Regions from separate parts of the Variovorax raffinosi genome, predicted to be linked through region 1. Evidence: predicted binding sites of a transcription regulator. Region 1 holds the regulator's gene; the other holds the start of a gene.
What was found. Region 1 encodes HrcA, which represses chaperone genes, less so after heat shock. Its sites were predicted from a motif close to TTAGCACTCNNNNNNNNNGAGTGCTAA; they were not measured.
Positions count from the first base shown of each region.

Region 2: a site for HrcA is predicted at 5,518-5,544, ahead of rpoH (RNA polymerase sigma factor RpoH). Genes of this name have one in related genera too.

Region 1 is NZ_JBPJZR010000015.1:81,272-96,462, reverse strand. Features, by position in the region: gene ACSFB7_RS32185 (recombinase family protein) at 426-1,019, shown strand; gene hrcA (heat-inducible transcriptional repressor HrcA) at 1,073-2,080, shown strand; tRNA gene ACSFB7_RS32175 (tRNA-Ile) at 2,121-2,197, shown strand; gene ACSFB7_RS32170 (EamA family transporter) at 2,285-3,172, opposite strand; gene ACSFB7_RS32165 (AraC family ligand binding domain-containing protein) at 3,288-4,064, shown strand; gene ACSFB7_RS32160 (FAD-dependent oxidoreductase) at 4,242-6,041, shown strand; gene ACSFB7_RS32155 (2-oxoacid:acceptor oxidoreductase subunit alpha) at 6,038-7,909, shown strand; gene ACSFB7_RS32150 (2-oxoacid:ferredoxin oxidoreductase subunit beta) at 7,906-8,961, shown strand; gene ACSFB7_RS32145 (CBS domain-containing protein) at 9,007-9,444, shown strand; gene ACSFB7_RS32140 (LysR family transcriptional regulator) at 9,458-10,384, opposite strand; gene ACSFB7_RS32135 (RidA family protein) at 10,797-11,186, shown strand; gene ACSFB7_RS32130 (hypothetical protein) at 11,245-11,625, shown strand; gene ACSFB7_RS32125 (MFS transporter) at 11,761-12,996, shown strand; gene ACSFB7_RS32120 (LysR substrate-binding domain-containing protein) at 13,014-13,934, opposite strand; gene ACSFB7_RS32115 (HpcH/HpaI aldolase family protein) at 14,042-14,875, shown strand; gene ACSFB7_RS32110 (Bug family tripartite tricarboxylate transporter substrate binding protein) at 14,859-15,191, shown strand, end outside.
Region 2 is NZ_JBPJZR010000007.1:47-15,237, forward strand. Features, by position in the region: partial or broken gene ACSFB7_RS20565 (M48 family metallopeptidase) at 1-817, shown strand, start outside; gene ACSFB7_RS20570 (RES family NAD+ phosphorylase) at 1,081-2,514, shown strand; gene ACSFB7_RS20575 (DUF4365 domain-containing protein) at 2,527-3,510, opposite strand; gene ACSFB7_RS20580 (hypothetical protein) at 3,578-3,886, shown strand; gene ACSFB7_RS20585 (SEL1-like repeat protein) at 4,076-4,855, opposite strand; gene rpoH (RNA polymerase sigma factor RpoH) at 5,573-6,514, shown strand; gene ACSFB7_RS20595 (DNA alkylation repair protein) at 6,567-7,403, opposite strand; gene ACSFB7_RS20600 (SCO family protein) at 7,414-8,019, opposite strand; gene cyoE (heme o synthase) at 8,041-8,946, opposite strand; gene ACSFB7_RS20610 (COX15/CtaA family protein) at 8,943-10,166, opposite strand; gene ACSFB7_RS20615 (hypothetical protein) at 10,173-10,853, opposite strand; gene ACSFB7_RS20620 (SURF1 family protein) at 10,840-11,673, opposite strand; gene ACSFB7_RS20625 (twin transmembrane helix small protein) at 11,701-11,931, shown strand; gene ACSFB7_RS20630 (cytochrome c oxidase subunit 3) at 12,274-13,155, opposite strand; gene ACSFB7_RS20635 (DUF2970 domain-containing protein) at 13,219-13,440, opposite strand; gene ACSFB7_RS20640 (cytochrome c oxidase assembly protein) at 13,437-14,063, opposite strand; gene ACSFB7_RS20645 (cytochrome oxidase small assembly protein) at 14,092-14,208, opposite strand; gene ctaD (cytochrome c oxidase subunit I) at 14,243-15,191, opposite strand, start outside.

The DNA of each region.
Region 1 (15,191 bases):
GTTCGGGGACCCGCTTGCGGGGGTAGGTCGCTCGTGCTCCCTGTACCCGGCCTATCGAACCAGTCGCCAAGCAATCAGCATGAGTACCACGATGCCAAGCCATACCAGCAGTTGGATGCTCCAGTGCCAGTCTCCGCCCCATAGCTTTGGTGCTTGTCCTCGGTTCACCGTGCGAACCCCCATGAGCCCTCGCAGCGGGGATTTCCGTCTTTTTTCTGCGGCTTCTTCTTCTCGTTGTCGTCGTCGCATCTCGTCGCGATACCAGTCTCTGTCCTGAATCCCCATGGCCCTCTCCTTTGATGTGCAGTCTACAGAGATTGCCCTCTGTGGAGCGGATCAGGGGCTGGCAAGTGTCAGTGCTTGGGTTTAAGCGGCTGAGCGGCCAAATACATACATCTTTTGGCGGTTTGTTTGAGAGGATTTCGATGCTTGTAGGTTATGCGCGGGTGTCCACCAACGATCAGGAAACGCGTATGCAGCTTGATGCATTGCGTGGTGCTGGTGTGCGTGAGATTTACTCCGAAAAGACCAGCGGCATCGGACCTCGGCCCGAGCTGCACCGGGCGCTTGCGTCGTTGCGTCCAGGCTGTACGCTGGTGGTTTACAAGCTAGACCGGCTGGCGCGAAGTCTCAAAGATTTGCTGCAGTTGTTGGACCGGCTGAAGCACGCGGGGTGTGCAGTTAAGTCGCTCACGGAGCCGATTGATACGTCTTCCGCGATGGGTGAATTCGTGCTGCAGATTCTGGGTGCTGTTGCACAGCTTGAACGAGCCATTATTCGAGAGCGCTGCCAAGCGGGCAGGGTCGCAGCTATGGCGCGTGGCGTTCAGTTTGGGCGCAGTACGCTGGTGACGGGTGATGAGGCCGATACCGTGGGGGTGCTTTATTCCGCAGGGTTCACTCTGGCAGAAGTGGCACTCATGTTCGGGGTGTCCCCCACGGCTGTCCGTTCTGCGCTCGTGCGGGCTGGCGTGACACGTCGAGGCCGGGGCGGCTTGCGACTTCGCCGGGTGAGCTAGGCTATGCGCCTCTGTTTCCCAAACTTTTCGAAGTACAACACTAAAATCTTGCAATGCTGGACGACCGTGCCAAGTTGCTGCTCAAGACGCTCGTCGAGCGCTACATCGCCGACGGGCAACCCGTCGGGTCACGCACGCTCTCGCGATCCTCGGGGCTGGACCTGTCGCCGGCGACCATCCGCAACGTCATGTCGGACCTGGAGGCGCTGGGGCTGATTGCCAGTCCGCACACGTCGGCTGGCCGCATTCCAACGCATCGTGGCTACCGCCTCTTTGTCGACACCATGTTGACGGCCCAGCGCGAGCAGATGAGCACGCCGAGCCTTGCGCCCGACCAGCCGCAGAAGGTGATTGCCAACGCGGCCCACCTGCTGTCGAACCTGTCGCAGTTCGTGGGTGTCGTGATGGCGCCCCGGCGCGCGTCGGTGTTCAAGCAGATCGAGTTCCTGCGGCTGTCCGAAAACCGGCTGCTGGTGATCATCGTGTCGCCCGATGGCGACGTGCAGAACCGGGTGATCTTCCCGGAGGCCGACTATTCGCAGTCGCAGCTGGTCGAGGCCTCCAACTACATCAATGCGCACTACGCGGGCCTGACGATCGAGCAGGTGCGCGACCGTCTGCAGTCCGAGGTCGAAAAACTGCGCGGCGAGATCGCGGCGCTGATGCAGGCAGCGGTGCAGGTCAGTTCCGAAGTGCTGACCGAGGCGCAGGAAGACGAGGTCGTGATCTCCGGCGAGCGCAACCTGCTCGCGGTGAGCGATTTCTCCAGCGACATGGGGCAACTGCGCCGCGCCTTCGAACTCTTCGAGCAGAAGGCGCAGCTCATGCGGCTGCTCGACGTGTCGAGCAAGGCCGAAGGCGTGCGCATCTTCATCGGCGGCGAGAGCCAGGTGGTGCCGTTCGAGGAACTCTCCATCGTCAGCGCCAACTACGAGGTCGATGGGCAGGTGGTCGGCACGCTGGGCGTGATCGGGCCGACCCGCATGCCTTACGAACGCATGATCCAGATCGTCGACATCACGTCGCGGCTGATCGGCAACGCGCTGAGCCACCGCAAGTGAGCGGGCGGGTGGCGCGGCACGAATAGAATCGTGCCCGCGTGGGCCGTTAGCTCAGTTGGTTAGAGCAGCGGACTCATAATCCGTTGGTCGATGGTTCAAGCCCATCACGGCCTACCACCACGTTCCCTTCCCCCTTGAAAATACTTCGAAGAAGCAGGCATCACGCTGCTTTCTTCGTGGATCGTCTTTGGGCGATGCAGCCACTCATGCCCGTTGCCCAGCCCTGCTGGCCAGAACCGCCGGCCCCTTCACCAGCCCGACCGCCAGCGCAGCCAGGATCAGCGCAATCGAAGTCCACTCGGAAGCACTGGGCTGCTGCCCGAAGATAAGGATGGACCCGGCGATGCCGAACACCGGAATCAGAAGTGAAAGCGGCGCCACGCGCGAAACCGGGTATTCGCGCAGCAGCAGGTTCCACCCCCAGTAGCAGAAGTGAGTGGCGCCGTAGACCTGGAACAGCAGCGAAAACACGGCCACGCCGTCGACATGATCGAGCAGCGTGAGATACGGCGCCGATCCGTGGAACAGCCAGGTCAGCAGGAACAGGGGTATCGGCGGAAACAGGCTGGCCCAGACCACGAAGGCGAAGATCTCGCGTACCCCGGACACCTTGACGACGATGTTGCCAATGCTCCATGCCACGGCGCTGACCATGACCAGGGAAAAGCCGAGCAGGGTCGCTCCATCTGAACGGCCCGACAGGATGCCCACCAATCCAAGCGCCGCCAGCACGAGGCCGACGACCTGCGGCAGGCTCAACCCTTCCTTGAACAACAGCACGCCCCAGCCCAGCGTGAAGAAGGCGCTGAACTGGATCAGCAAGGCGGCGCTGCCCGGCGGCACGCCCCACGCGATGCCCAGGTTGATCAAGGCCCACATCGCCACGCCGAAGATCAGCCCGTAGGCCGCGAGCCATCCGAAGGCGACCTGCGGGCGCTTGACGATGAACACCAGGGGCAAGGCCGCCAGCGTGAAGCGGATGGCCGTGAGCAGCAGCGGGTCGACCCTGGCCAGGCCAAGCTTGGTGATTGGAAAGTTGAATCCCCAGACGGCCGTCACGAGGATGGCCAGGAGCAGGTGTTTCTTTTGCATGGTCGGTATTTCCGCGTCGGGTGCGCCGGCGCGGAGGGCGTCGGCCAAGGTGATTTGGCTGGATTTCGACCCGGCCCGCCTTCGATGGTGGGTCAATTGATGTCAAATCCGGGCCATGCGAGAAATCGACATCAATCCCTACGTGAAGACACCGCGCGATGCCGTGGTGACGGCCCGCGACTATCCGGACGGCGAGCTGTTTCCTTCGCACAGCCACGAGCGTGGGCAGCTCGCGTACGCCGCCTGCGGAGTGATCACCGTGTTCACCGACAAAGGCAACTGGGTCGTTCCGGCGCAACGTGCCATCTGGGTGCCGGCCCGCCTGCAGCACGCGATGCAGATGCGCGGTGCGGTGACCATGCTCAACACCTATGTCCGCAGCAAGGCGGCACAACGCCTGGGGCTGCCGGACGACTGCCGGGTGCTCGACGTGTCGCCGCTGCTGCGCCAGTTGCTGGAGAAGGCCGTCGATGTGCCTGCGCTGTACAAGCTCGGCGGACGCGATGCGCATCTGATGAATCTCTTGCTGCACGAGATCGCGGACATGAAGACGCTGTCGCTCAATGCCCCGCTGCCCACCGACCCACGCCTTGCGCAAGCCTGCCGGGAGATGCTGATCAACCCCTCGCTGGAGATCGGCATCGACGACATGGCCGCACGCACGGGCATGAGCCGCCGCACGTTCACCCGGCAGTTCCGCCAGCACACCGGCGTGAGCTACATCGAGTGGCGCCAGCAAGCCTGCCTGCTTGCCGCGGTGGTTCGCCTGGGCCATGGCGAGCCGGTCACGCGCGTGGCCGCGGACCTGGGCTACAGCAGCCCGAGCGCCTTTGCCACGGTGTTCCGGCATGCGCTGGGCGAGGCGCCCAGCCGGTACTTCATCAAGAAATAGTTCGCAGTGCGCCGGGCCTCTCGCAGAGGTCGCACCTTCGTTTCCGGATCTCGCCCCGAGGGTCCCGTCACCGCGGGATTTCACCAAGGCTGTGCGTGCACCAGTGCGGCGCATACTGGCGCCAAGCCACATGTCGGGCCCCTCCGGGGTCCCGGGCGTTTGTCCAGGAGACACGCATTGCAGCGAACAAACATCGCAAATCCGGCCTACTTCCACAAGGTCGTCGATTGCCAGTACGCCTGTCCGGCGCACACGCCCGTCCCTGAATACATCCGCATGATCGCGCAGCGCCGCTACAGCGACGCCTACATGATCAACTGGGCCTCCAACGTCTTTCCCGGCATCCTGGGGCGCACCTGCGACCGGCCTTGCGAGCCGGCCTGCCGGCGCGGGCGGGTGGAGGAAAGCAACGCCCAGGATCCCGAACCGGTGGCGATCTGCCGGCTCAAGCGCGTGGCCGCTGACATGAAGGACGACGTGCGCGCGCGCATGCCGACGCTCGCACCGAAGAACGGCAAGCGCGTTGCCTGCATCGGCGCGGGGCCGGCCTCGCTCACTGTCGCGCGCGACCTGGCACCGCTGGGCTACGAGGTGACGGTGTTCGACGGCGAGGCCAAGGCCGGCGGTTTCATCCGCACGCAGATCCCGCGCTTTCGCCTGCCCGAGTCGGTGATCGACGAGGAGACGGGCTACATCCTGGACCTGGGCGTCGAGTTCCGCAGCGGCGAGCGCATCGATTCGATGACGGCGCTGATGGCGCAGGACTGGGACGCGATCTTCGTCGGCTGCGGCGCGCCGCGCGGGCGCGACCTGGACATGCCCGGCCGGCAGGAGGCCGCGGCCAGCATCCACATCGGCATCGACTGGCTCAACTCGGTCTCTTTTGGTCATATCAGCAGCATCGGCAAGCGCGTGGTCGTGCTGGGCGGTGGCAACACGGCCATGGACTGCTGCAGGTCGGCTCGTCGACTGGGGGGCACCGACGTGAAGGTCATCGTGCGCAGCGGCTTCGAGGAGATGAAGGCCTCGCCCTGGGAAAAGGAAGACGCCCAGCACGAAGGCATTCCGATCATCAACTTCCACGTGCCCAAGGCCTTCGTGCATGAAGAGGGCAAGCTGAAGGGCATGTTGTTCGAGATCGTGCGGGCCGCGTACGACGACAAGGGCCGCCGTTCGCTGGTGCCCACCGGCGAGCCGGACGCCTTCTTCGAATGCGACGAAGTGCTGGTCGCGGTGGGCCAGGAAAACGCCTTCCCCTGGATCGAGCGCGACTGCGGCATCGACTTCGACAAGTCGGGCCTGCCGGTGCTGGACAAGAACACCTTCCAGTCCAGCGTGCCCCGCGTCTTTTTCGGCGGCGATGCGGCCTTCGGCCCCAAGAACATCATCACGGCCGTGGCCCATGGCCACGAGGCGGCCGTGTCGATCGACAAGCTGCTGCATGCCGAGCCGGTCTATGTTCGCCCCGCGCCCATGACCAACCTGGTGTCGCAGAAGATGGGCATCCACGAGTGGAGCTACGACAACGACACCTCCAACGACCTGCGCTACAAGGTGCCATGGGCCAAGGCCGAGACGGCACTGGCCAGCATTCGCGTCGAGGTCGAGCTGGGCTTCGATGCCGCCACCGCCTTCAAGGAAGCCGAGCGCTGCCTGAACTGCGACGTGCAGACCGTGTTCACCGAGACCGCCTGCATCGAGTGCGATGCGTGCGTGGACATCTGCCCGATGGACTGCATCAGCTTCGTCGACAACGGCGAAGAGGCTGAGCTGCGGCCCCGGCTCAAGGCGCCGGCGCTGAACCTGACGCAAGACCTGTACGTGTCCGGCGGGCTCAAGACGGGCCGCGTCATGGTCAAGGACGAAGACGTCTGCCTGCACTGCGGCCTGTGCGCCGAGCGCTGCCCCACGGGGGCCTGGGACATGCAGAAGTTCCTGCTGAAGATGACGCCCGCGGGGCAGGGAGTGGCCGCATGAGCGCCGTTCCGCAGATCGAAGGCATCAACGACTTCGTCATCAAGTTCGCCAACGTCAACGGCTCGGGTTCGGCCTCGGCCAACGAGCTGTTCGCCAAGGCCATCCTGCGCATGGGCGTGCCGGTGAGTCCGCGCAACATCTTCCCCAGCAACATCCAGGGTCTGCCGACCTGGTACGAGGTGCGCGTGACCGAGCAGGGCCACCTGGGCCGGCGCGGCGGCACCGACATGATGGTGGCGATGAACCCGCAGACCTGGGACGCCGACCTGGCCGAGCTGGAGCCCGGCGGCTACCTTTTCTACGACAGCACGCGGCCGCTGCCGCCGTCGAAATTCCGCAGCGACATCCGCGTGATCGGCATGCCGCTCACCGAGATCTGCAACGCCGTCTACCAGGACCCGCGCCAGCGCCAGCTCTTCAAGAACATCGTCTACGTGGGCGCTCTGGCCATCCTGCTGGGCATCGAGCCGGAAGTGGTCGAGAAGCTGTTCGGCGAACAGTACAAGGGCAAGGAAAAGCTGTTGGCCTCCAACGTGCAGGCGCTGCACCTGGGCTGCGACTTCGCAAGAGAGAACCTGCGCGAACCCGTGGGCCTGCAGGTGCGGCGTGCCGACCGTGTGGGCAACCGCATCTTCGTGGACGGCAACAGCGCCGTGGCGCTGGGCTGCGTGTATGGCGGCGCCACGGTGGCGGCCTGGTATCCGATCACGCCGTCGTCCTCGGTGGCCGAGGCTTTCCAGAAGTACTGCACCAAGTTCCGCGTGGACCCGTCCACCGGCCAGCACCGCTTTGCCATCGTGCAGGCGGAAGATGAACTCGCCTCCATCGGCATGGTGGTCGGCGCCGGATGGAACGGCGCACGGGCCTTCACGGCCACCTCGGGGCCGGGCATTTCGCTGATGACCGAGTTCATCGGCCTGGCCTACTTCGCCGAGATTCCCGTCACGCTGATCAACGTGCAGCGCGGCGGCCCCTCCACCGGCATGCCCACGCGTACCCAGCAGGCCGACATCCTGTGCTGCGCCTATGCCTCGCATGGCGACACCAAGCACGTGCTGCTGTTTCCCGAAGATCCGTACGAGTGCTTCGAGCATGCGGCGGCGGCGCTGGACCTGGCCGACCGGCTGCAGACGCCCGTGTTCCTGATGACCGACCTGGACATCGGCATGAACCAGCGCCTGTGCGAGCCCTTCGCCTGGGACGACAGCGCGGCCTACGACCGCGGCAAGGTCATGAGCGCCGAAGAGCTGGAAGCGGGCCGCGACTTCGGCCGCTACAAGGACGTGGACGGCGACGGCATTCCCTGGCGCACGCTGCCGGGCACGCACCCGACCAAGGGCAGCTACTTCACGCGCGGCACCACACGCGACGCCTACGCCCGGTATTCGGAGCGCGGGCCGGACTACATCTACAACATGGAGCGGCTGCTGAAGAAGTTCGCGACCGCGGCCACCCTGGTGCCGCAGCCGGTGCTGCGGCCGGCCGCCGAGAAGACCGACCTGGGCGTGATCTATTTCGGATCGACCAGCCCGTCCATGCACGAAGCGCTGGACACGCTGGAAGAACAGGGCATCCATCTGGACGCGCTGCGGCTGCGCGCCTTTCCCTTTCCGGACAGCGTGGTGCAGTTCCTGGCGCAGCACAGGCAGGTGTTCGTGGTCGAGCAGAACCGCGACGCGCAGATGCGCAGCCTGCTGGTCAATGAACTGGACGCCGACCCCGCCCGGCTGATCCGGGTGCTGCATTTCGACGGCACGCCCATCACCGCGCGCTTCATCGTCCAGGCCATCAGCGCGCATGTGCAGCAGACGCAGGCGCAGACACACGCGCAGGCGTCCCGCGTCGCCGATACCAAGGAATCCGCATGACCTACCTTGCCAAGCCCCGGTTGCGCCATCCGACGCTGGCCACCAACAAGGTCGGCTACACGCGGCGCGACTACGAGGGAAAGATATCGACGCTGTGCGCCGGTTGCGGCCACGACTCGATCTCCGCCGCCATCATCGAAGCCTGCTGGGAGCTGGACATCGAGCCGCACCGCGTGGCCAAGCTCTCGGGCATCGGCTGCAGCTCCAAGACGCCGGATTATTTTCTGGGCGCGTCGCACGGCTTCAACACCGTGCACGGCCGCATGCCCAGCGTGCTGACCGGCGCCAACCTGGCCAACCGCGACCTGCTGTACCTGGGCGTGTCGGGCGACGGGGATTCCGCTTCCATCGGCCTGGGCCAGTTCGCGCACGCCATGCGGCGCGGTGTGCGCATGGCCTATATCGTGGAGAACAACGGGGTCTATGGCCTGACCAAGGGCCAGTTCTCGGCCACGGCCGACCAAGGCTCCAAGAGCAAGAAGGGCGTGGTCAACACCGACAACCCGCTCGACCTGGTGGCCATGGCGTTGCAGTTGGGCGCCAGCTACGTGGGGCGCGGCTTTTCGGGCAACAAGGCGCAGCTGGTGCCGCTGATCAAGGGGGCGATCAGCCACGGCGGCTCCGCCTTCATCGACGTGATCAGCCCCTGCGTGGCCTTCAACAACCACCCGGGCAGCACCAAGAGCTACGACTACGTGCGCGAGCACAACGAGGCGGTGAGCCGCATCGACTTCATCAGCGGGCGGGAGGAAATCACCGTCGACCTGGGAGCGGGCGAAGTGATGGACGTTCGCCAGCACGACGGCACGGTGCTGCGCCTGCGCAGCCTGCACCCCGACTACAACCCCGGCGACCGCTATGCCGCCATGGCGTACATGCAGCGGCACCACGAGATGGGCGAGGTGGTGACGGGCCTGCTCTACGTCGATCCGCTGGCCACCGACCTGCACACGGCGCTGAACACCAGCGACCGGCCGCTCAACGCGCTGGGGCCGGCCCAGCTCTGCCCTGGTGCCCAGGCGCTGGAGCGGCTCAACAACTCCTTGCGCTGAGCAAACGCCAGGCGCACCATTCACGACTCCTTCGGAGGGCGGATCATGGCCGAGCGCACCGTTTTTCAGTCCATCTCGCGCACGCATGTGCTCAGCCTGGGCCCGCAGGCCAGCGTGCGCGACGCCGCATGCGTGATGACGCGCGCCAACTGTGGCAGCGTGCTCGTCATGGAGCTGCCGGACACCCTGCTGGGCATCCTGACCGAGCGCGACCTGATGACCCGCGTGCTGGCCAAGGGGCTCGACCCCGATCGCACGGTCGTGCGCGAGGTCATGACGCCGAACCCGATCTGCATACCGCCGGAGACGCTGGTGTCCGACGCCGTGGTGCTGATGCTCGAGCGCGGGTTCCGCCATCTGCCGCTCGTGGCGGGGGCGAAGATCCTCGGCGTGTTTTCGGCGCGCGATGCGTTGCCGCGCGAGATCGGCGCAGCCCTCAGCCAGACCGAATTCAATGAGCAGGTGAATGACGTTCTGGGTTAGCGCCTCGCAATGGTCACGCGTCGCGCCGGACGACGACAGGCGCATGCAGCGCCATCAGCTCGACCACCCAGTCGATGAACACGCGCAACTTGGCGCTGACATGCCGGTTCGGCGAAAACGCCACGTACAGCGGCATCGGATCGAGGCGCCAGCCCTCGAACAGCGGCACCAGTTCGCCGCGCGCCCGATGCGGTTCGGACATGTAGTCCGGTAGCCAGAGAACGCCGAGACCCGCAAGGCCGGCCGCGAGGTACGCATTGCCGTCATCGACCGAGAACACGTGGCGCCCTTGCACCTCGATGCGCTCGCTGCCGCTGTGCATGGCGTACGGAAAGGCCTTGCCGCTGCGCGACCACAGGAAGCCCACGATGCGGTGGTGCGTGTCCTCCAGCTCCCGCGGGTGCGAGGGCGTGCCGGCGCGCTCGATGTAGCTCGGTGCCGCGTACACCCCCAGTCGAAGGTCGGCCACGCGGCGCGCCATCAGCGACTGGTCGGTGAGTTCGCCGCCGCGCACCACGCAGTCCACGTTCTCGCCGATCACGTCCACCATGCGATCGCTCACGCCCATGTCGATCTGGATGTCGGGGTAGCGCGCGTGGAAGGCCGGCAATGCCGGCACCAGGATCATGCGGGCCAGCGGGCTGGGCACGTCCACCCGCAGGCGGCCCCGGGGCAACGCCGACGCGCTGGACAGGCTGGTCTCCGCATCGTCCATGTCGGCCAGCAGGCGCACCACCCGCTCGTAGTAGGCCGCGCCGTCGGCCGTGACGTTGACCTTGCGCGTGGTGCGATTGAGCAGCTTCACGCGCAGCCGTGCTTCGAGCTGCTGCACCAGTTGCGTCACGCTGGTCTTGCTCATGTGCAGCGTCTCGGCCGCCTTGGTGAAGCTGCCGGCTTCCACCACGCGGGCGAAGGCCTGCATTGCATCGAAACGGTCCATGTCTGCTCCTGCGGGTTAGGGCCTGTTCACACTACACAAGGGGTCGCGTTGCTTCTCCAAGGGGCTGGCTGCAAGGCGCCCGGGCGCGGCAAGGCTGAAGCCTTGCAAGCGCGGGCAACGCCGCAGACGGCCCCTTGGAGAAGCAACCCGCAGGGAAGCTCGCCACAGCCCGCCCGTCGGCGTTGCGCTCCTTGTGCGTGCGGACGCACGCACGGCGTCACGCGCCTTGACGGGCGGGCTGTGGCGAGCTTCGCGACCCCTTGTGTAGTGTGAACAGGCCCTAGATGATTGTTTGGGTTCTGCAAACAGTCATTGTTGGCTTTGCCCGTTTATCCGGCGGGCGCGGCTCCCTAAAGTCCCTTCATCGTTATCACCGGGGTCGGCTTCGACCCCTTCAAGAAGAAGGCAATCCATGACCAAGCGCGACGTCGTTTTTCCGCCAGGGCGCCAGGCGCTCTATGAAAAGAACCGCTATTCGCCAGCGATCCGTTCCAACGGCTTCCTGTTCGTCTCGGGCCAGGTCGGCAGCCGCGAGGACGGCTCGCCCGAGCCCGAGCTGCAGGCGCAGGTGCGGCTCGCGTTCGACAACCTGAATGCGATCCTGAAGGCGGCGGGCTGCACCTTCGATGACGTGGTCGACGTCACCGTCTTCATCGTCGATCCGGAAACGAACTTCGAGAAAATATGGAAGCTGGTGCCGGAGTATTGGGGCGATGCGCCGCACCCGACGCTGACCGGCATCGGCGTGACGTGGCTCTACGGCTTCCAGTTCGAGATCAAGGTGATCGCGAAGCTGCCGTAGGCCATCGGGCGTTGCGCATGCCGATGCCAGGTGGAGAGGGCGGCGATAGACTGGCCGCATGGACTACCTGGCCGAACTTCGACATCGGGGATTTTCTCAAGCGGGTGATGGCCATGACCCCGAAGGCCGCGTGCAATTCGACTGCGACCTGTACGCCGGAACATCCAGCGAACTCACGGTGCAGGTGTATGCGGCCGATCTGCAGGCACTTCAGCGCGAGGTCATGCCAACGCTGGAGGCCGTGCTGCCGCTGATCGACAGCATGGTCGAAGCACTCGGGGAGATCGATGCCGACCTGGCGCAGATCATTCTTTTTCGCGGGCGGCTCGGCCTTCATTTCTGGTCGCGTGGCATCAACAATGAATTCACGGCGGTCTATGCGCACAGCGATGCGCGCTGGGCCTTCCAGGGGTTCGGCGAGATCTTTTCCGACGACTGACCGGAAAGACCGGGCCGCAAGCCGCGCAGATTTCGAGAAATGAAAATATCGAAAAGGTATCGAAATTCATTCGAAAGCGATATTTGTGAATATCGTTGACGGCTCCTAGCATCGCTCCGATTCAGGAGACAAAAAATGCTATCGCTCTCAATGGACGGGGCGACGAGCCCGCCCCGCGCGACCTCGCGCACCGCGCGCTTTGCGCTCATCGTCTGCTTCCTGGTGGCGCTGATCGACGGCTACGACACGCTGATGCTGTCCTTCGTCGCGCCGCTGATCTCGACGGAATGGGGCATGCCGCCGGGCGCCTTCGGCAAGGTCTTCGCGGTGAGCTTCGCGGGCGCGGTGGTCGGCGCCATCGCATTGGGTGCGGCGGCCGACCGCTTCGGACGTCGCAAGCTGCTGCTGGCATCGCTTTTTTCGGCCGGCTGCTTCATCGTGCTGAGCGCGTGGTCGGCCACGCCCGAGCAACTGATGCTGTGGCGCTTTCTCTCGGGCATCGGCCTGGGCGGCGCGATCCCCACCATCTCTGCGCTGGCCGCCGAGCATGCACAGCCCGCGCGCCGCAGCGCGACCGTCTCGCGCATGTTCCTGGGCTTTCCCATCGGCGCCGTGGCCGGCGGTGCCATCACGGCGGCGTTGATGCAGCAGGTGGGCTGGCGCGGCATCTTCATCGGCGGCGGCGTGCTCGCGCTGGCGATGCTGCCGCTGGTGTTCGCGGTGTCCGAGCCCGAGCGCGACCCCTCGCGCGCCGACGCGCCGGTGGCCCGCACCAAACACCCGATCGCCGAACTGGTGGCCGATGGCCGGGGCCTGGGCACGGCGCTGATCAGCCTTGCCGCCTTCATGATCCTGCTGGTGAGCTACTTCCTTTTGAGCTGGACGCCCAGCGTGCTCTCGATGAGCGGCATGAGCCCCCAACGCTCGGCGCTGGCCGGCGTGATGCTCAATGTGGGCGGCGTGGCGGGCGCGTTCGCCATGTCCTTCGTGGTGGCACGCCGCAGCCCCTTCGGCCCGGTGGCGATCTGCCTCGGACTGGGTGCGCTGCTGGTTCCGTTCTTCGGCTTCCACCTGGTCGGCAGCGAGGTCGCGGCCTTCTGCCTGGTGTTCGCCATCGGCCTGCTGATCATCGGCGGGCAGATGAACATTCCCGCGCTGTGCGTGCACTACTACCCGGCGAACGTGCGCGCGACCGGCGTGGGGTTGTCGATGTCGATCGGCCGCATCGGCTCCATCGTCGGGCCGCTGGTGGGCGGCTTCCTCGTGGGCGCGCAACTGCCGTGGAGCCAGTTGTTCCTGCTGGCGGCCGTGCCGGCACTCCTGGCGGCGGCGGCACTGGGCTGGATCGCGCACCGCAACCAGCGCGCCTGATTCGCTGACCTGACCGGTCAGGGCTTCTTGCGGCCCACCGGCGTGTGGGCCGTGGGCGTGGTGCGCAGCAATCGCAGCAGGCTGTCCAGGTGGGGGTTGGCATCGGCATCGCGGTAGCCGAGGTAGAGGCTCGACACCGCGTCCTTGTCGAGGATGCGGCTGTACAGCACGCCTTCGAGCTGTATGCACTGCGTGTCGCTCGGCACGATCGCCACGCCGAAGCCCGCGGCCACCAGCCCGATCATGGTCGAGGCTTCGCGCGTCTCGTGCATCACCGCGGGCCGGAAGCCCGCCTTGGCGCACAGCTCCTGCACCTTCCAGTAGAGCCCGATGCCGGCGTCGCGCGGGTAGACGATCAGCGGCACGTCTTTCAGCTCGCGCACGTGGATGCCCTTGCCGCGCGTGAGCACGTGCTGCTGCGGCATGGCCGCGACCAGCGGCGCCGAATACCACTCCTCGATGGTCACGCCCATCGGAATGCTCACGTTCGGCTTGCGCAGGATGCCCAGGTCGAGCTCGCGCGCGTGGATGGCGTCGAGCTGGTGCATCGAGGCCATTTCCTGCAGCCGCAGTTCGACGGCGGGGTAGTCCGCGCGGTAGTTGCGAATGGCGGCCGGCAGCCCCGCCGTGAGCACCGACGACGCGGTGAAGCCCAGGTTGAGCTTGCCCACCTCGCCGGCGGCCGCGCTCTGGACCTCGTCCTTCGCGCTTTGCACCGACGCGAGGATGGTGCGTGCCCGGTCCAGGAAGTGCCGCCCCGCCTGCGTGAGGTACACGCGGCGCTTGTCGCGCTCGAAGAGCTGCACGCCCAGTTCTTCTTCCAGCCCGCGGATCTGCGTGCTCAGCGGCGGTTGCGCCATGTAGAGGCGCTCGGCCGCGCGGGTGAAGTTGAGTTCTTCCGCCACGGCGACGAAGTAACGCAGGTGTCGAAGTTCCACGATATCTCCAGAGTATCGAACGCCATCCGAATCCGGTATTTCCGGATATGAGGGTCATTCTCTAGCATCCGCCTACACCTGCACAACAAGAGACAAGGAAGACCCGCATGGCGCAAGACACGGCTTCGGCCGCATCCACCAACCTCGTCGTGAGCCGCCTGCTGCAGCGCCTGCCAGTGGCCGCGCTCGGCGTCCGCTGCTCGCGCACGCCGGACATCGCGCGCATCGCCAAGGCCAGCGGCCACCATGCGATCTGGGTGGACCTGGAGCACAGCAGCATCGCCATCGACGCGGCCGCGCAGATCTGCGCCGCCGCGCTCGACATCGGCCTGATGCCCTTCGTGCGCGTGCCCGAGCGCGAGTACGGCGTGATCGGCCGGCTGCTCGACGGCGGCGCGGGCGGCATCATCGCGCCGCGCATCGAGACCGTGGCGCAGGCCGAAGACCTGGTGGCCGCCTGCCGTTTTCCGCCGCTGGGCCATCGCTCGGCCATCGGCACGCTGCCGCACGTGGGTTATCGCAAGATGAGCGCGCCGGACTTCAACGCGGCCATGAACCGGGCCACGGCGCTGAAGGTGCTGATCGAAAGTCCGCTCGGCATCGAGAACATCGAAGGCATCGCCGCCGTGCCGGGCATCGACATCGTGGGCATCGGCACCAACGACCTGAGCGCCGAACTGGGCGTGGCCGGCGACTTCAGGCATCCACGGGTGCGCGCGGCGCACGACGCCGCATTGACCGCCTGCCTGCGCGTGGGCAAGCCGCTCGCCATCGGCGGCATCGCCGATGCGGCCTACTCGGCCGAACTGGTGCACCGCGGTGCGGCGCCGTTCCTCATGACCGGCATCGACACCGACCTGCTGCTGGCCGCAATGCACGAGTGGGTTGCGAAGGCGCTGAGTTCGGTCGGTGTGGAGAACGGCGATGCGGTCGTGCGCTGAAGAAGCCCTGCGCCGCGCCGGTGCCGTGCTGGTGCTGCTGCTCGGCGTGCTCCTGTCGGGCCCGGTGCCCGCGCAGGTCGCGCAAGGGGCGACGACCCTTGTGGTGCCGACGCCGCCGGGTGGCCCGATCGATCGTGTCGCGCGCGTCGTGGCGCAGGGCTTGTCTTCCGTGCTGGGCGAGGCGGTCGTGGTCGAGAACAAGGGCGGGGCGGCCGGCAAGATCGGCGTGCAGGCGGCGCTGCGGGCCGCACGCGACGGCCGCACGCTGATCGCGGTTTCGCCCTCCATCGCATCGGTCAATCCGGTGGTCGACAAG
Region 2 (15,191 bases), on a different contig from region 1:
GTGGAACACCCTGGTCAATATTGGATCGGCACTTTGCGGTTTAGCTGGTCAAGATTGCGTCGGCACTAACACCCATAGTCTTCGCGCAAAAGGAATACTGATGCGCGACGTGCTGGATTTGGGCGAGCTGCATGCCGAGGTGACGCGCAAGGCGATTAAGCACGTCCACCTGAGCGTGCTGCCGCCCGCAGGCAAGGTACGCGTGGCTGCGCCGCAGAGCATGGCGCTGGACACGCTCCGACTTTTCGTCATCTCTAAGCTCGCCTGGATCCGCTCGCAGCAGCGAAAGCTTCAGAACCAGGAGCGCGAAACGCCCCGCGAATTTTTGAATAGGGAAAGCCACTATCTGTGGGGCAAACGCTACCTCCTTGAAATCAGCTTTGCCGATGCGGCACCGGCTGTGAGCCTGACGCCGCGCAAGCTGCAGCTGCAAGTGCGCCCCGGTTCCGACCCGGCGCGTTGTGAAGAGGTGCTAGATGGCTGGTACCGGCAACAGGTGCGGGACGTGGTGCCCGCGCTGCTCGCCAAGTGGGAGCCGCTGTTGGGCGTGAAGGCAGCCCGGGTGTTCGTTCAACGCATGAAAACTAAATGGGGCAGCTGTACGCCCGAATCAGGCTACATCCGGCTCAACACCGACCTGGCCAAAAAGCCGCCCGAGTGCCTGGAGTACATCGTGGTGCATGAGTTGGTCCACCTTCTGGAGCCGACGCACAACGAGCGGTTTGCGTCCATCATGGCGATGTACTTGCCTCAGTGGCAGCACTTGCGTAAGCAGCTCAACAGGTTGCCAGTGCGGCATGAGGACTGGGGCTACTGAGTCCTGGGTTGTTGGCGGGGTATCACGATTGCACCGGCGCGATCGCCCCGGGGTTCGAATCAATTTCTAGCTATAGAGGGCTGGAAGCGGAGTGAGCTGCACAGCACTTGCTCAGAGAGCAGTGTTGGTATCAGCAGTCGTTGCGAAAAGAAAAATAGAAGACGGCTTTCCGTTTGAAGCGAGCCTACGCACGCGATCAAGCGGCTGCGCCGGCCACGCCACGATAATCAGAACTGCACTTCAAAGCAAAAGCCTCCCGCTCCATGCATCCCGACGCCCTCGAGACCCTCACATCGAAACGCATCTGCTGCAACTGCGTCGGTGAAGTTTTCTTGTCCGGACTGATCAAAGCTCGCGGCAGCGTCACTGAATGCACCTACTGTGGTGATGCGGATGCCATGACTTGGTCTGCGGGTGACCTGGCGGACGCGGTTGAGTCCGCGTTCGACGACCACATGGTGCGCACTGGGACCGAGCCGCCGGAGAACGAACGGGCACTCTACGCGGACAAGGAGCTAGGCCTTGCTTGGTACCGCGAAGGGCAAGAGACGACTGACGCGATCGAGGATTCGGCTTCTATTCCGTCCGAGGCGGCCAGAGACATACAGGCCATTCTGGAAGACCGCCACGATGACGTTGAACGGGCACGCATGGGTGCGGAGACAGCCTTTGCATCCGACGCCTGTTATGAAGAGAGGCGCACCGACGCCAATGAGTGGCATTGGGAATGGTTGACGTTTGAGCATGCGCTGCAGAGCGAGGCTCGGTTCTTCAATCGGGGCGGTGCGGCCCTGCTGAGCCGGATTTTCAAGGACATCGACCAACTGCGTACGAAGCCAAGACACCCATCGGTCGTCACGGCGGGCCCGGGTCACCGCATCAGCCATCTGTACCGCGCTCGGGTCTTCCAGTCGTACGTCAAGCTTGAGGAAGCCATCGCCCACCCCGACGTTCAGATCGGTCCTCCTCCGGCACGCCTGGCCAATGCCGGCCGGATGAACGCAAATGGCATCTCCGTGTTTTATGGTGCAACGAATAGCGCTAGCGCGCTGGCTGAGGTCCGACCACCCGTTGGCAGCAGGGTCGCCGTCGCGCGCTTCGACATCATTCGGACGCTGCGTCTTCTCGACCTGACTGCCCTGGACCACGTGACGGATGGAGGCAGCATCTTCGACCGCACGCTGAAAACGCGTTTGGAACGGGTTGCGTTCCTGCAGACGCTAGGCGAGCGCTTGACACGGCCAGTCATGCCCGACGACGAAGCGTTCGACTACCTCATCACGCAGGCCATCGCGGACTTCCTCGCCACAGAGAACCAGCCGCAGCTCGACGGGATCATCTACGCGTCAGCTCAAACGAAGCACGGTCGTAACGTCGTCCTTTTCCATGCTGCGGCGCTCGTGGAAAAGCTCGATCTGCCCGACGGTACCAAAGTGTCTGCCAGATCTCTGGACTACAGCGACGACCAGGTCCATTCCGACTACCTAGTCTGGGAAGAGGTTCCAGAAGGCAACCCGACCGCTGACAACGCATTTGGGGGCGCGAACCCATCCGCTCCGTGGACCCCGATCGTCGGCGAAGATTTTCGCCAACCTGCCCTGCGAGTAGTGCCATCCTCCGTCGACGTCCACCACATCGAGGCGGTTCAGGTCCGAAGCGCAAGGTTCTCAGTGCGGCGCCAGCGCCTCGCCCGGTAGCACACGGTGCGATCAAGAAACTTGCGCGAGTTGGAAGCTGTGGATGAGCGCAAATCGTCGCATGTAAGACTGCGGAACCATGCCGAAAAACCCTTCCTGCGCCACATGAATCCCACCTTCATCCGGTAGCTTGCCCGCAGTGACAAGGACGGACTCTTGCTCATGTATCAGTGACACAAGAGCTCTTCCGCGTGAGGTAAGCGGCGCCACAAAATGCGGATGCATCATCCGATCCAGCCAGTCTATAAGGCAGTCGGCATAGTCGATCTGCGCGAGATCTTGCGCTACCAAGAACTTCACAAAGCCGAAGGTGAACTGGTGCTCGGCATCCCCCATGCCCATGCCGAACTCGGATTCGGCCGCGCCAAGGTTGTACTCAACGGCATTGCTGACAACGTCCATCCCGTAATAGATGCTGCGGCAAATGTTCGTCAGCCCATGCGTGAACAGATCGAAGTAGCTCAGTGGAAAGCCGGCATCGTTTGACTTTGTGGTGAGCAGCGCGCTCAGGACTTTGCCGATATCGCCGATGAATGGCTGGTTCTGCACCCCGGCGTTCTCAAACAAGCTGATCGCGTCAGTAGCTTCGAGAAGGTTCCGCGACGGCACCTCGATGAAGCTTTGCTCAGCCCGAGGTGTGCGAAGGGTCTGACGGGCGTCGGACCAATACGAAGCACCCGAGGCCGGGTCGTGCAAAACGAGCAAGACTGGCAGTGGAAATCCTTCCCAATAGCGTCGGTGCTTTTCTTCGGGATAGAACTTCCACCCCTGAGTCGTAGGATGCGCGAAGTAAGATGGCCCGGCCTTCACCTGCACGGCCACAAGCCGACCCGTCGCGAAGCCGTCGGTGCTCACGTACTCAAGATTCCCATCGATGCCGACATCGCCGGTTCCAGTCTCACGCCAAATTTGCTGGCGCAACGCCGCATAACGCTGCACCGCTGCGATGCCCAAACGTTCCTGCGTGTAGGTGTTGCCAATCTTTGGAAGATGCATCGACTATGCCTCGATTTAATTGCGTTGGGGACCCGACTTGCTTGCGACCACAACGGATGGTATCGGCGTGGCAATCGAGATCGCCTACTCTTCCTTCTGCGACATGGAGAAGCGTCGGGCATACGAGAACATGCAACTACCCGCGCTCGAGATCGACCTGCGGGCATTCACACCCTCCGCTTTTGACGTGACACAGGTCAAACGAGTCGCCCTGGAAGACACCGCTTGCAAGTATTGGCTCTGGCCGGACCGCCTGGAGGGCGCGGCGATGGTGGAGCAACTTGTCGAGCTTCACGAAGTGTGGAACTCTCATCCCTTTGGAGTGAACCACCTACGCATGGATCAATCATTGAGATCGGAACCGCCGTTTCACTGAAAATGGAACTCCTCGGGTTTTGACTCACCAACTTTGGAATTTAGCGGCTACATTGCTGCGTCCGCTGACTCCAGTGACTGCAGCGCGACGCTGATCGGCGCTTAATTTCGTGCGAGTCCGTGCAAAGTATTTCTCAATCCGCATAGGCAGACGGGCCGGCTCCCGCCGGCCCGCCTTCCAGTTGGGTGCTCAGAAGTATGGCCGGCGCCAGACCCCGCGAATCCACGCGTCCTCTTGTGCGGAGAGAGTGGTGGGCTCCAAGGTGCCGGCGAGGAGGCTGTTCAGAATGTCTTCCTTGCGGTCATCATCTTCGCGTTCGTAGGCCTTGGCACGACTGTCGCCGAGTTGACCAGCTCGATGCAACCAAGTTGTGGCTCGCACCTCAGGGCTATCCAGTCGCATTACACGCGGCAGCATGAACAGTCCTAAGTTGAACATCGCTTCCACGTGTTCGGCCTCCGCGGCCTGCCGATAGAGCAGGGTGGCCTCCTCTTGCACTGCGCTGAGCGGTTCGTGCCGGGATTGCGGACCATCAGGAGCCAGCACCCATGCGAGGCGGAAAGCGTAGTCTGCTACGCCCTGCGCCGCGAGGGCTTTCCACTGGGCGAGCACGTTCAGAGCCGACGGTGCTTGCAGGTCGATTGCGTAAGGGCCTGGGCGTGCTGCAGAAGGCTGCCACTGCGCAAGGACCGTGGGCGCGAAGTAGGCGAAGTTGTCCTTCGAAAAGCAGGTTCGAAGTGCCTGTGCTTGGAATTCCCGGCGCTCCTGCAAGGCAGACGGAGGAATGTGCTCGTCCAGTAGGGTCGGCTCCTGCCTGCCCAACATGTTGAGCATGTCGTGCCAGTCACGGTAGTTGAAAATCTGGGCGGTCCAGAGTTCGGCTTTTGCTTGCGGAATGGCCAAGCCGTACTTCAGGCGCTTGGCAGCAAACTTCGGAATCGAATCCGATTGGAAATAAACGCGAGTCATGAAAGCTCCAATTCATGGCCGACGTGCCTCCTTGGTCGACCTGATTTGGGCATTCATACCTTCACGGTCGGGTATCCAGCTAACCAGAGCGTTCATTGAAAACGATGCCGTTGGAGGCGGCACAGGGACGCTCAGCCCCGCTAAGCATTGACGATACCACAGGCCCATGGCCTAGGGACACCAGCATCGCGCAAGGGCTGCTCGTGAGCGGCAGCCTATGGCCGAGCGCGGCCCTCGGAGAAAACTCTGCCGCGCCCGAGCCCATCCCGGCCTAGCCGGGCTTGCCAGGCAAAGACTCGAGCATTCGACTGGTAGGTGCATCTTCTGCAAGGCTCGAAGCGACGGCCTGCGATCCGCCGGAGGAGAGAAGTGCCGCCCTGAATCACGATGAGCGCAGGTGGTCACGAAAGAAGCCGGCGCACTTGCGCAGTTCGGCAACCATGGCCACCAGCGCGCCGACATGGCCCGTCGAGCAAATCCTGACGGCAGGCCCCAAATTCGGCGAGCTGGCCGGCGGCCGGGTCCGAAATACGCCGCTAAGTCGTTGATTTCAAAAGAATCACGGTTCCATTCCCAGTGAAAGAAATTCCATCCCCAATGAAAATCGACACCTCCCGAGCCAGAAGCTATCGCCGCGATAGAAACTCAAGGGAACCCTTGGTTTAGCACTCCCTCTAACCGAGTGCTAATATGGCCAACACTAAGGAGTTTCCCCTGATGACAACGCTGTCTGGAGTCTCTGCCAACCAGCTGGCCGTCGCCAATCCATGGTCGATGGTCCCCCCGCTGGGTAACCTGGATGCCTACATTTCGGCCGCCAACCGCCTGCCGCTGCTCACGCTCGAAGAAGAGCAGGGCTTCGCACGCAAGTTGCGCGACCAGAACGACCTCGACGCCGCCGGTGCGCTGATCCTGTCGCACCTGCGCCTGGTCGTCTCCATTTCCCGCCAGTACCTTGGCTACGGGCTGCCGCACGGCGACCTGATCCAGGAAGGCAACGTGGGCCTGATGAAGGCCGTGAAGCGTTTCGACCCCGACCAGGGCGTGCGGCTGGTGAGCTACGCCATGCACTGGATCAAGGCCGAAATCCACGAGTACATCCTGAAGAACTGGCGCATGGTCAAGGTCGCGACGACCAAGGCCCAGCGCAAGCTGTTCTTCAACCTGCGGTCCATGAAGCAGGGTTTCAAGGCCGATTCGGCCGCGGCCGACAACGGCACGCACCGCGAAACGCTGAGCCCCGACGAGGTGTCGCAAATGGCGACCCGGCTCAACGTCAAGCCTGAAGAAGTGGTCGAGATGGAAACCCGCCTGTCGGGCGGCGACGTGCTGCTCGATCCGGGTCCGTCGGACGACGGCGACGAAGGCTTCGGCCCAATCGCCTATCTGGCCGACGCCACGCAGGAGCCGACCGCCCTGCTCGAATCGCAGCAGCGCGACCGCCTGTCGAGCGACGGCATCGCGACCGCGCTCGAAGCGCTGGACGATCGCAGCCGCCGCATCGTGGAAGAGCGCTGGCTCAAGGTCAACGACGACGGCTCGGGCGGCATGACGCTGCACGACCTGGCCGCTGTGTACGGCGTGAGTGCCGAGCGCATTCGCCAGATCGAAGTCGCTGCAATGAAGAAGATGAAGAAGGCGCTCGCCGACTACGCATAAGCGGCATTTTCCGCCCTCTTCCCGAACGAGCCCGGCCGCAAGCCGGGCTTTTTCATTTGGAGAGCGTGCGCAGGGCGCGCTTGGCGATGTAGCGGGTTTCGGCCGTGTCCGACTCGGCCACCCAGCGCGCGCACAGCCTGTCGACCCACTCGCCCTGGGTCTTGCTCGCGTCGTTGAGCCAGTTCGCGACCGAGTTCTGCACGTAGCGGCTCGGGTCGGCGCGCAACGGCTCGATCAGCGGCAGCGCGCGCCAGGGCTCGGTTTTCAGAGCCTCGATCTGTGCGCACCACACGCCGCGCGGGCGCGTGAGTTCGCTAGCAAAGCGGCGGATGTTGGGGTCGGCGTCGAAGACCCAGGGCTGCAGCAGCGCCAGCGCTTCGTCCAACGACGCGATGACTGCGTCGCGCACCGCCATCCAGGCGATCTCACGCACACCGAAATGCGGATCGGCTGCAAAGCGGCGCACCGCCTCCAGTTGCGCCGGCAACGACAGCCCCGAGAGCGTGACCCACTGGGCAGCCCAACAGCGCGCGACATCGCTCGCATGCGTGGCCAGCTTGTGGGCGACAGCATCACGCTCGGCGTGCAGAGCCGTCAGGTCATAGAGCGCACGCGCGACGTGGCTGTGCCGCTGCATCGGCTTGAAGGCGCTGAGCATCGCCAGCGTGTCGACCAGCCGCTCGCTCTCCGCGTCGAGGCCGATGTGCCCCGCTACGCTGCGCGCGAGCTGCGGCAGCTCCAGCGCCATGAATTCATTGAGGTTGACGGTTTCGAGCAGGCCGTCGTTGAGTGCGCGCAGCACCTCGGGTGGAATGAGCGCGATGCGAAAGGCACCCTTGCGCCCTTTCAGGTGATCGACCGAGCCGACCAAGGCCACTGCGGCGTCCATGTGCAGCCCCTCAGGAAGCGAGCAGCGCCTTCACGTCCGACACCATGGTCGGCACGCCCGCGCCGTAGCGCGCATACAGCCGCAACCGGCCCTGCGTGTCGTAGACATAGCTGGCGGCCGAGTGGTCCATCGAATAGCTGGTCGGCGTCTTGCCGTCGACCTTCTTGTAATAGACCTTGAAGTCCTTCGCGACCGCGGCGAGTTCTTCGGGCGTAGGAATGAGCGCCACGAAGCTCGGGTCGAACGCGCCCATGTAGGCCTTCAGCACTTCGGGCGTGTCGCGCGCCGGGTCGACGGTGAGAAACAGCACCTGCAGCTTGTCGCCGTCCTTGCCGAGCTGCTGCTTGACCTGCGCCATCTCGGTCATGGTGGTTGGGCACACGTCGGGGCATTGCGCGTAGCCGAAGAACAGCACGACCACCTTGCCCTTGAAGTCGGCCATGGTGCGGACCTTGCCATCGGCGTCCTTCAGCGAGAAGCCCTTGGCATAGTCGGCACCCGTGATGTCCACGGCATTGAAATTCTGCTTGGCCTCGCCGCAAGCCGAAAGCCCCACGCCCAGAGCCGCCACGCCCACGCTTGCGGCAATCAGTTTGAGAGCGTTTCGCTTGTTCATGGGAGCGGTGTTCAATTCAATTCAATGAAGGTAGTGGTCGACGAGCAGCGCCAGGAAAAGCACGCTCAGGTGGATCAGCGAAAACCGGAAGGTCTTGCGTGCCAGCGCGTCGGAGTAGTTGCGCCAGAGCGCGAAGGCGTAGCCGGTGAAGCCGATGCTCACGGCGATGGCCACCGCCAGGTACAGCCAGCCGCTCATGCCGTAGATGAAGGGCATGAGGCAGGCCGCGAACAAGATGAAGGTGTACAGCAACACCTGCAGCCGCGTGAACTCGTTGCCGTGCGTGACGGGCAGCATCGGCAGGCCGGCCTTGCGGTAGTCCTCGACGCGGTAAAGCGCCAGCGCCCAGAAATGCGGCGGCGTCCACAGGAAGATGATGAGAAACAAAATCAGCGCCTCGGGACCGACATCGCCCGTCATCGCGGCCCAGCCGAGCACCGGCGGCATCGCGCCCGAGGCGCCGCCGATCACGATGTTCTGCGGCGTCAGCGGCTTGAGGATCACGGTGTAGACCACCGCGTAGCCGACGAAGGTGGCGAACGTGAGCCACATCGTGAGCGGGTTGACCGTGAACCACAGCAGCGCCGAGCCGGCCGCGCACAGCAGCGCCGAGAACAGCAGCGCCTGCATGTCGCTGAGCTGCCCGCGCGCCGTGGGGCGCCAGGCGGTGCGCTTCATCTTCGCGTCGATGCCCTTCTCGACCAGACAGTTGAACGCCGCCGCCGCACCCGCCACCAGCCAGATGCCGATGCAAGCCAGCACGCCGCGCTGCACATCGGCCCACGAGGGCAGCCCGGGAACGGCCAGCACCATGCCGATCAGCGCGCAGAACACGATCAGCTGCACCACGCGCGGCTTGGTCAGCGCGTAGAACTGGCGCAGCACGTTCGCGGTGCTGGTGTGCTGAACGGGGATCGGGGTGCTCACGCGGTTGCTTTCTTCGGGTTGGGGGTCGCGCGTGCATTGTCGTCGGCGCGCAGAGCCACGGTTGTGGATGCGGCTTCGCGGCGGCTTTCGCACAGCGCCCAGGTCAGCACCACGGCCAGCGCCGCGGCGCCGCCGGTGTGCAGCACGGCCGCGGCCAGCGGCCAGCCGAGCAGCACATTGCCCAGGCCCGTTGCGAGTTGCAGCAGCGCCAGTCCGGCAAGCCAGTGCGCCTGCGAGCGCAGCGGCTCGATGCGGCGCATGCGCCACGCCAGCACGCCGAGCGCCACGAACACCGCATAGGCCATCAGCCGATGCGCGTAGTGAATGGCCGTGAGCGCGGAAAAGTCGAGCGGCTGGCCCTCGCCGGTCACGCCCAGGTGGCGCCAGATCTCGAAGCCCTGCGCGAAATTCATCGGCGGCCACCAGCTGTTCTGGCAGGTCGGAAACTGCGTGCAGGCCAGCACTGCGTAGTTGGTGCTGACCCAGCCGCCCAAGGCGATCTGCAGCACGAGCAAGACGGTAGTGGCGATCAGTCCATTGCGCAGCGCGGGCGACACTGCAGTGGGCAGCCGCTGCGCCGCCGCCTGCCGGTAGTGCACGGCCTGGATGCAAAGCAGCGCCAGCAGCACCACGGCACCGAGCAGATGCAGCGTGACGATCGCGGGGAAGAGCTTCCAGGTCACGGTGAGCGCACCGAAGGCGCCCTGCAGGCAGACCCAGACCAACGTGAAGGCCGGCCACCATGCGCTCAGCGTGGCGTGGTGTCCGCCCTCTTCTCCCGAAGGCGCCGGGGCACGGCGCTGGCGGCGACGCACGATCCAGGTCGCGCCGGCGAGCGTGAGGATCAGCACGCCGACACCCGTTGCCAGGTAGCGGTGAACCATCTCGACCCAGGCCTTGCTGTGCGTGACCGGGCCGGTCGGCTGAGCCGCCTGCGCCATCGCAATCTCGTGCCGTGCACCGGCCGGGCTGGCGTTGCCGTAGCAGCCGGGCCAATCAGGACAACCCAGGCCCGAATCGGTCAGGCGGGTGAAGGCGCCGAACAGCGTGAGGTCGAACGTGAGGAACAGCGTGAGCACGGTCAGCGCGTGCAGCCGTCGCACCGGGCCGGCGCCCGCATTGCGGCGCCACACCCAGACCAGCGGGCCGAGCGCGATCAGGATGCCGGCGGCCATCAGCCAGGCGATCGGCGTCAGATCGTAGAGCGAGCTCGTGTCCATGGGGAATCAGCGGCCGGGCTCGTCCCACGAGGCCGAGGCGCGCAGCAGGCGGTCGATGTCGCGCTTGGCGCGGCTGGCGCCCGCGGCGTCCATGCGGGCCGGGAAACGCATCATCCAGTTGCCCATCGGGTCGACCACGAAGAGGTGCTCGGCCAGCGTATGGCCCGCCACCGGCGCCAGCCACTTGGCCAACTGGTCGGCCGGCACGCGCAGCACGGTGGCGCCGTGCAGGCCGTTGTTCAGGCGCTCGGGCACGGGCGCGGCATCGCTCACGAGCCAGACGCGGTCCATGCGGTCCTTTTCGCGGCCCAGGCTTTCGCGCAGTTGGCGTTGAAGGTAGAGCTGTTGCTCGCACAGCGCGTCGCAGGCCGCATCCGCCACCGCGACCAGCAGCCACTGGCCCTTGAGCGTGGCGATGTCGACCGGCGCGCCATCGCGGTCGGTGGCGGTCAGCTTGGGCAGTTCGCGCTGCGGATCGATCAGCTCGCCATACACGCTGCGGCCTTCAGGCCGGATCACGTAGTAGGTGAAGTACGAGGCAATGACGGGTGCCGCGCACATCAGCATCACGGCGATCATCTTCCAGCGCCCGCTCACGGTACGCCGCCCTTCGGCGCCGTCGAGCGCCTGGTTGGGCGACGGCATCGAGTGCACCGTCAGGCCCAGCGGCTCGTCAGAAGCGGCCATCGCGTGCGCGGCGCCTTGAGCGGCGGAAGGGGGTGATGAATTGGAACCAGACATAGAGGATGACGACGAGTGCCGAAAGGCCGAACCACTGGAATGCGTAACCGTAGTGCCTCTCCAAGCCCAGCGCCGGGGCCGGCCAGTCGCGCTGCAGGCCCTCGGAGGCCGGCCCGGTCTGCTGCAGCGACACATCGGTTCGCAGCGGCAGCTTGGTCTCGGCGCGGAAGGCCTCCAGGTCGAGATTTTGCCGGATGGACGAAGCCCCTTCGGCGGCCGGTGCCGAGGCCCCTGCGGCGGGTGCCGATGCGGCCGCTGCCGGTGCTGCCGCCGTTCCCAGTTCGAGCAGGTGGCTCGGCGGCGGCTCGATCAGGCCGGTGACCTCGACGATGCCGGCCGGCGTCTCGACATCGCCCAGCTTCGTGCGGTCGACAAAATTGCGCTGCACCCAGCCGCGCTGCACCATCACCGCCTGCTCGCTGCCTTCAAGTGCGAACGGCGTCAGCACATAGAAGCCGGGCACGCCGTGCATCTGTCGGTTGTCCAGGTAGACGGTCTGCGTCGGCAGCCACAGGCCGCGCAGGCGCACCGGCCGGTGCAGCGAGTCCGAGGCTTTTTCGAGCGCGAGGAAGTCGGCCTGGGCCAGCGCCGGCTTCTGCTTCTGGGCGTCGATGTCGGCCTGCAGCGCTTCTTTTTGCGCGGCGCGCGACAGTTGCCAGCGGCCAAGTGAAACGGTGGCGGCGAGCGTCAGCACGGCCGCGATGGTGATGAGCCAGAAGCGACCGGGACGGCGGCGTTCTTCGGGGTACAGGGGTTCAGGAGTCACTGGAGAGAAAGGGGCGTGCGGCCGATAATGCGGGTCATGAAATATTTCGTTGCCCTGGTGTTCGTGGGCATCTTCGCGAGCCTCGCCTTTGCGCTGTTCTTCATGCTGAAGGACGGGCGCGACGGGCGCGCCAAAAGCGGTGGCATGGCGCGAGCGCTCACCTTTCGGATCGGCCTCTCGGTCTTTTTGTTCCTCTGCATGCTGCTCGCCTGGAAACTCGGCTACATCCAGCCCACCGGACTCCCGCTCGGCAAGTAGGTGGTGCTCGTTCCAGGAGAACCATGAAAAAGGCGCCTTGCGGCGCCTTTTTTGCGGAATGCCGTCAGGGTCTGTCACCAATGAAACGCCCTCGCGAAGCCCTGCTGCGCGGTGCAGTGCAAGGCGCCCTGAGCGCCGCGTAGTCCGCTACGCAAGCGAAGGGCAACGCCGCAATGCACCGCGCAGCAGGGCTTCCCTCCGGGCTGGCTCCGCCATACGGCGTCTGCTTTGTCGGCCGGCTTGCCCATGGATGACCATGGGCTGCGCCGCCCTCCGCACATCCACCGCATGGCGGAGCCAGCGCGAGGGCGTTTCATTGGTGACAGACCCTGGGTTCTTCGCTCAAAGCCAATAGACCAACATGTAGAGGCCGAGCCAGACCACGTCCACGAAGTGCCAGTACCAGGCCGCGCCCTCGAAGCCGAAGTGACGCTCGGGCGTGAAGTGGCCCTTCTGCAGGCGCAGCGTGATGAACAGCAGCATCAGCATGCCGATGAACACGTGCAGGCCGTGGAAGCCGGTCAGCATGAAGAAGGTAGAACCGTAGGTGCCCGAGCTGAGCTTGAGGTTCAGTTCGGTGTACAGGTGGTGGTATTCATAACCCTGCACGCCCAGGAAGACGATGCCGAGCAGCACGGTGAGCCACATGAAGCGGATCGTTTGTGCGCGATGGCCGGCACGCAGCGCGTGGTGGGCAATGGTGAGCGTCACGCCCGAGCTGAGCAGCAGCGCGGTGTTGATCGTGGGCAGCCAGAACGGGCCGACCGTCTGGAAGGGCTCGACGATGCCGGCGGGCGAGCCGGTAGCACCAGCGGCCACGCTGGGCCACACGGCCTTGAAGTCGGGCCAGAGGATCGCGTTGTCCAGGCTGCCGAGCGTCGGCAGCGCGTGGGTGCGGGCCCACCACAGCGCGGTGAAGAAGGCGCCGAAGAACATCACTTCGGAGAAGATGAACCAGCTCATGCTCCAGCGGAACGAGAGGTCGACCTTGTGGCCGTACTGCCCGCCTTCGCTCTCGCGGATGGAGGCGCGGAACCACACGAAGAGCGTGCCGAGCCAGATCACCATGCCGGCCAGCAGGGACCAGGAGCCCCACGCGTGCCCGTTGATCCATTGCGCGGCGCCGAGGATGACGAAGAACAGGCCGGTCGCAGCCATGACCGGATAGGCCGATGGTCCGGGCACGAAGTAGTAGGGCGTGGTGCCGTGGGTGGTTGAACTCATATCAGCTCCTGGCTTTCTTTCTTCTCTCGATTCAATGGATTCTGGCTAGCGTGGGTATCTTCGTCAGGCAGCGACCACAAGGCGCACCAGCAACACCAGAGCGACCACGAAGACGATCACGGCCGCGAACGCCACCGCAATGATGTGCAGCGGGTTCAGCTTGCCCAGGTCTTCCTGGTAGGCGCTGTTCTTGCGAACGCCGAAGAACGACCACCCCACCGCCTTCACCGTGTCCCACAGCGAAGCCTTCGAAGCCTTTGGCTTGCCTGAAGGATCGGCGGTCACGAGCGCGGCTCATTGGCGGCATTCGAGTTGGCCGCCACCGGCGCCGGCGGCGTCTTGCCGCCCACCTCGAAGAAGGTGTACGACAGGGTGATGGTCTTCACGTCCTTGGAAATCTTGGGGTCGATCACGAACGCGACCGGCCACTGCTTCTTCTCGCCCGGATCGAGCGTGTACTGGTTGAAGCAGAAGCACTCGAGCTTGTTGAAGTACGGCGCGGCCTGCTGCGGCGCGTAGCTCGGGATGGCCTGCGCGGCCATGCGGCGGTTCTGCACGTTCTGGAACTCGTACATCACCGTGTTGAGCTGACCCGGATGCACTTCGATGGTCCGCTCCGCGGGCTTGAAGTCCCACAGGCCGCCGCGCACGTTCGAGTCGAACTCGACCGTGATGGTGCGGCTCATGTCGACCTGCGTGTTGTCGGGCACGCGCACGTTCTTGCCGCCGCTGGCACCACCGGGCACTTCGAGCTCGGAGAGCGCCAGGATGTTGATGCCCGTCATCTCGCAGATGGCGCGGTACATCGGCACCAGCGCATAACCGAAGGCGAACATGCCGCAGGCCACGACGGCCAGCTTGCCGACCATGCGGACGTTGGCGCGCTGGATGCGTTGACCGAGACTCATGCTGCTGCTCCCGTTCGGTTGCCGGCGGTCAACGACCGCCGAAGAAGACCATGCGGACGATGAAACCGATGAAGAAGATCACCGCGATGGAAGCCAGCGTGAGCCCCATGCGTCGGTTGTTCTTTCTTTGCTCAGGCGTGGTCATCGTGGTGCGGTCGCTTGGCTCTGTGGGCTGTCGATCAACCGATCACCTTGGTGGCGGTGATGTCCAGCTTGGGCGGGTTCTCGAAGGTGTGGAACGGTGCGGGCGAAGGCACTTCCCATTCGAGGCCTTCAGCGCCTTCCCATGGCTTTTGCGCAGCCTTCTCGCCCTTGCCGCGCATCGTTGGCAGCACGACGAACAGGAAGAAGTAGACCTGTGCGAAACCGAAGAAGAAGGCACCGACCGACGCCACGGCGTTGAAGTCGGCAAACTGCATCGGGTAGTCGGCATAGCGTCGCGGCATGCCGGCCAGGCCCAGGAAGTGCATCGGGAAGAAGGTGACGTTGAACGAGATCAGCGACCACCAGAAGTGGACCTTGCCGCGCGTTTCGTTGTACATCACGCCGGTCCACTTGGGCACCCAGTAGTAGAAGCCCGAGAACATGGCGAACAGCGAGCCGGCCACCAGCACGTAGTGGAAGTGGGCCACCACGTAGTACGTGTCCTGCAGTTGCGTGTCGATCGGCGCGACCGCGAGGATCAGGCCGGTGAAGCCGCCCATCGTGAACACGAAGATGAAGCCGACCGCGAACAGCATGGGCGTCTCGAAGGTCATCGAGCCCTGCCACATCGTTGCGATCCAGTTGAAGATCTTCACGGCCGTGGGCACCGCGATCAGCATGGTCGCGTACATGAAGAACAGCTGGCCGGTGAGCGGCATGCCGGTCGTGAACATGTGGTGCGCCCACACGATGAACGACAGGATGGCAATCGACGAGGTGGCGTACACCATCGAGGCATAGCCGAAGAGCTTCTTGCGGGCAAAGGCCGGCACCACCTGGCTGATGATGCCGAAGGCCGGCAAGATCATGATGTAGACCTCGGGGTGGCCGAAGAACCAGAAGATGTGCTGGTACATCACCGGGTCGCCGCCACCGGCGGGGTTGAAGAAGCTGGTGCCGAAGTGGCGATCGGTCAGCGTCATG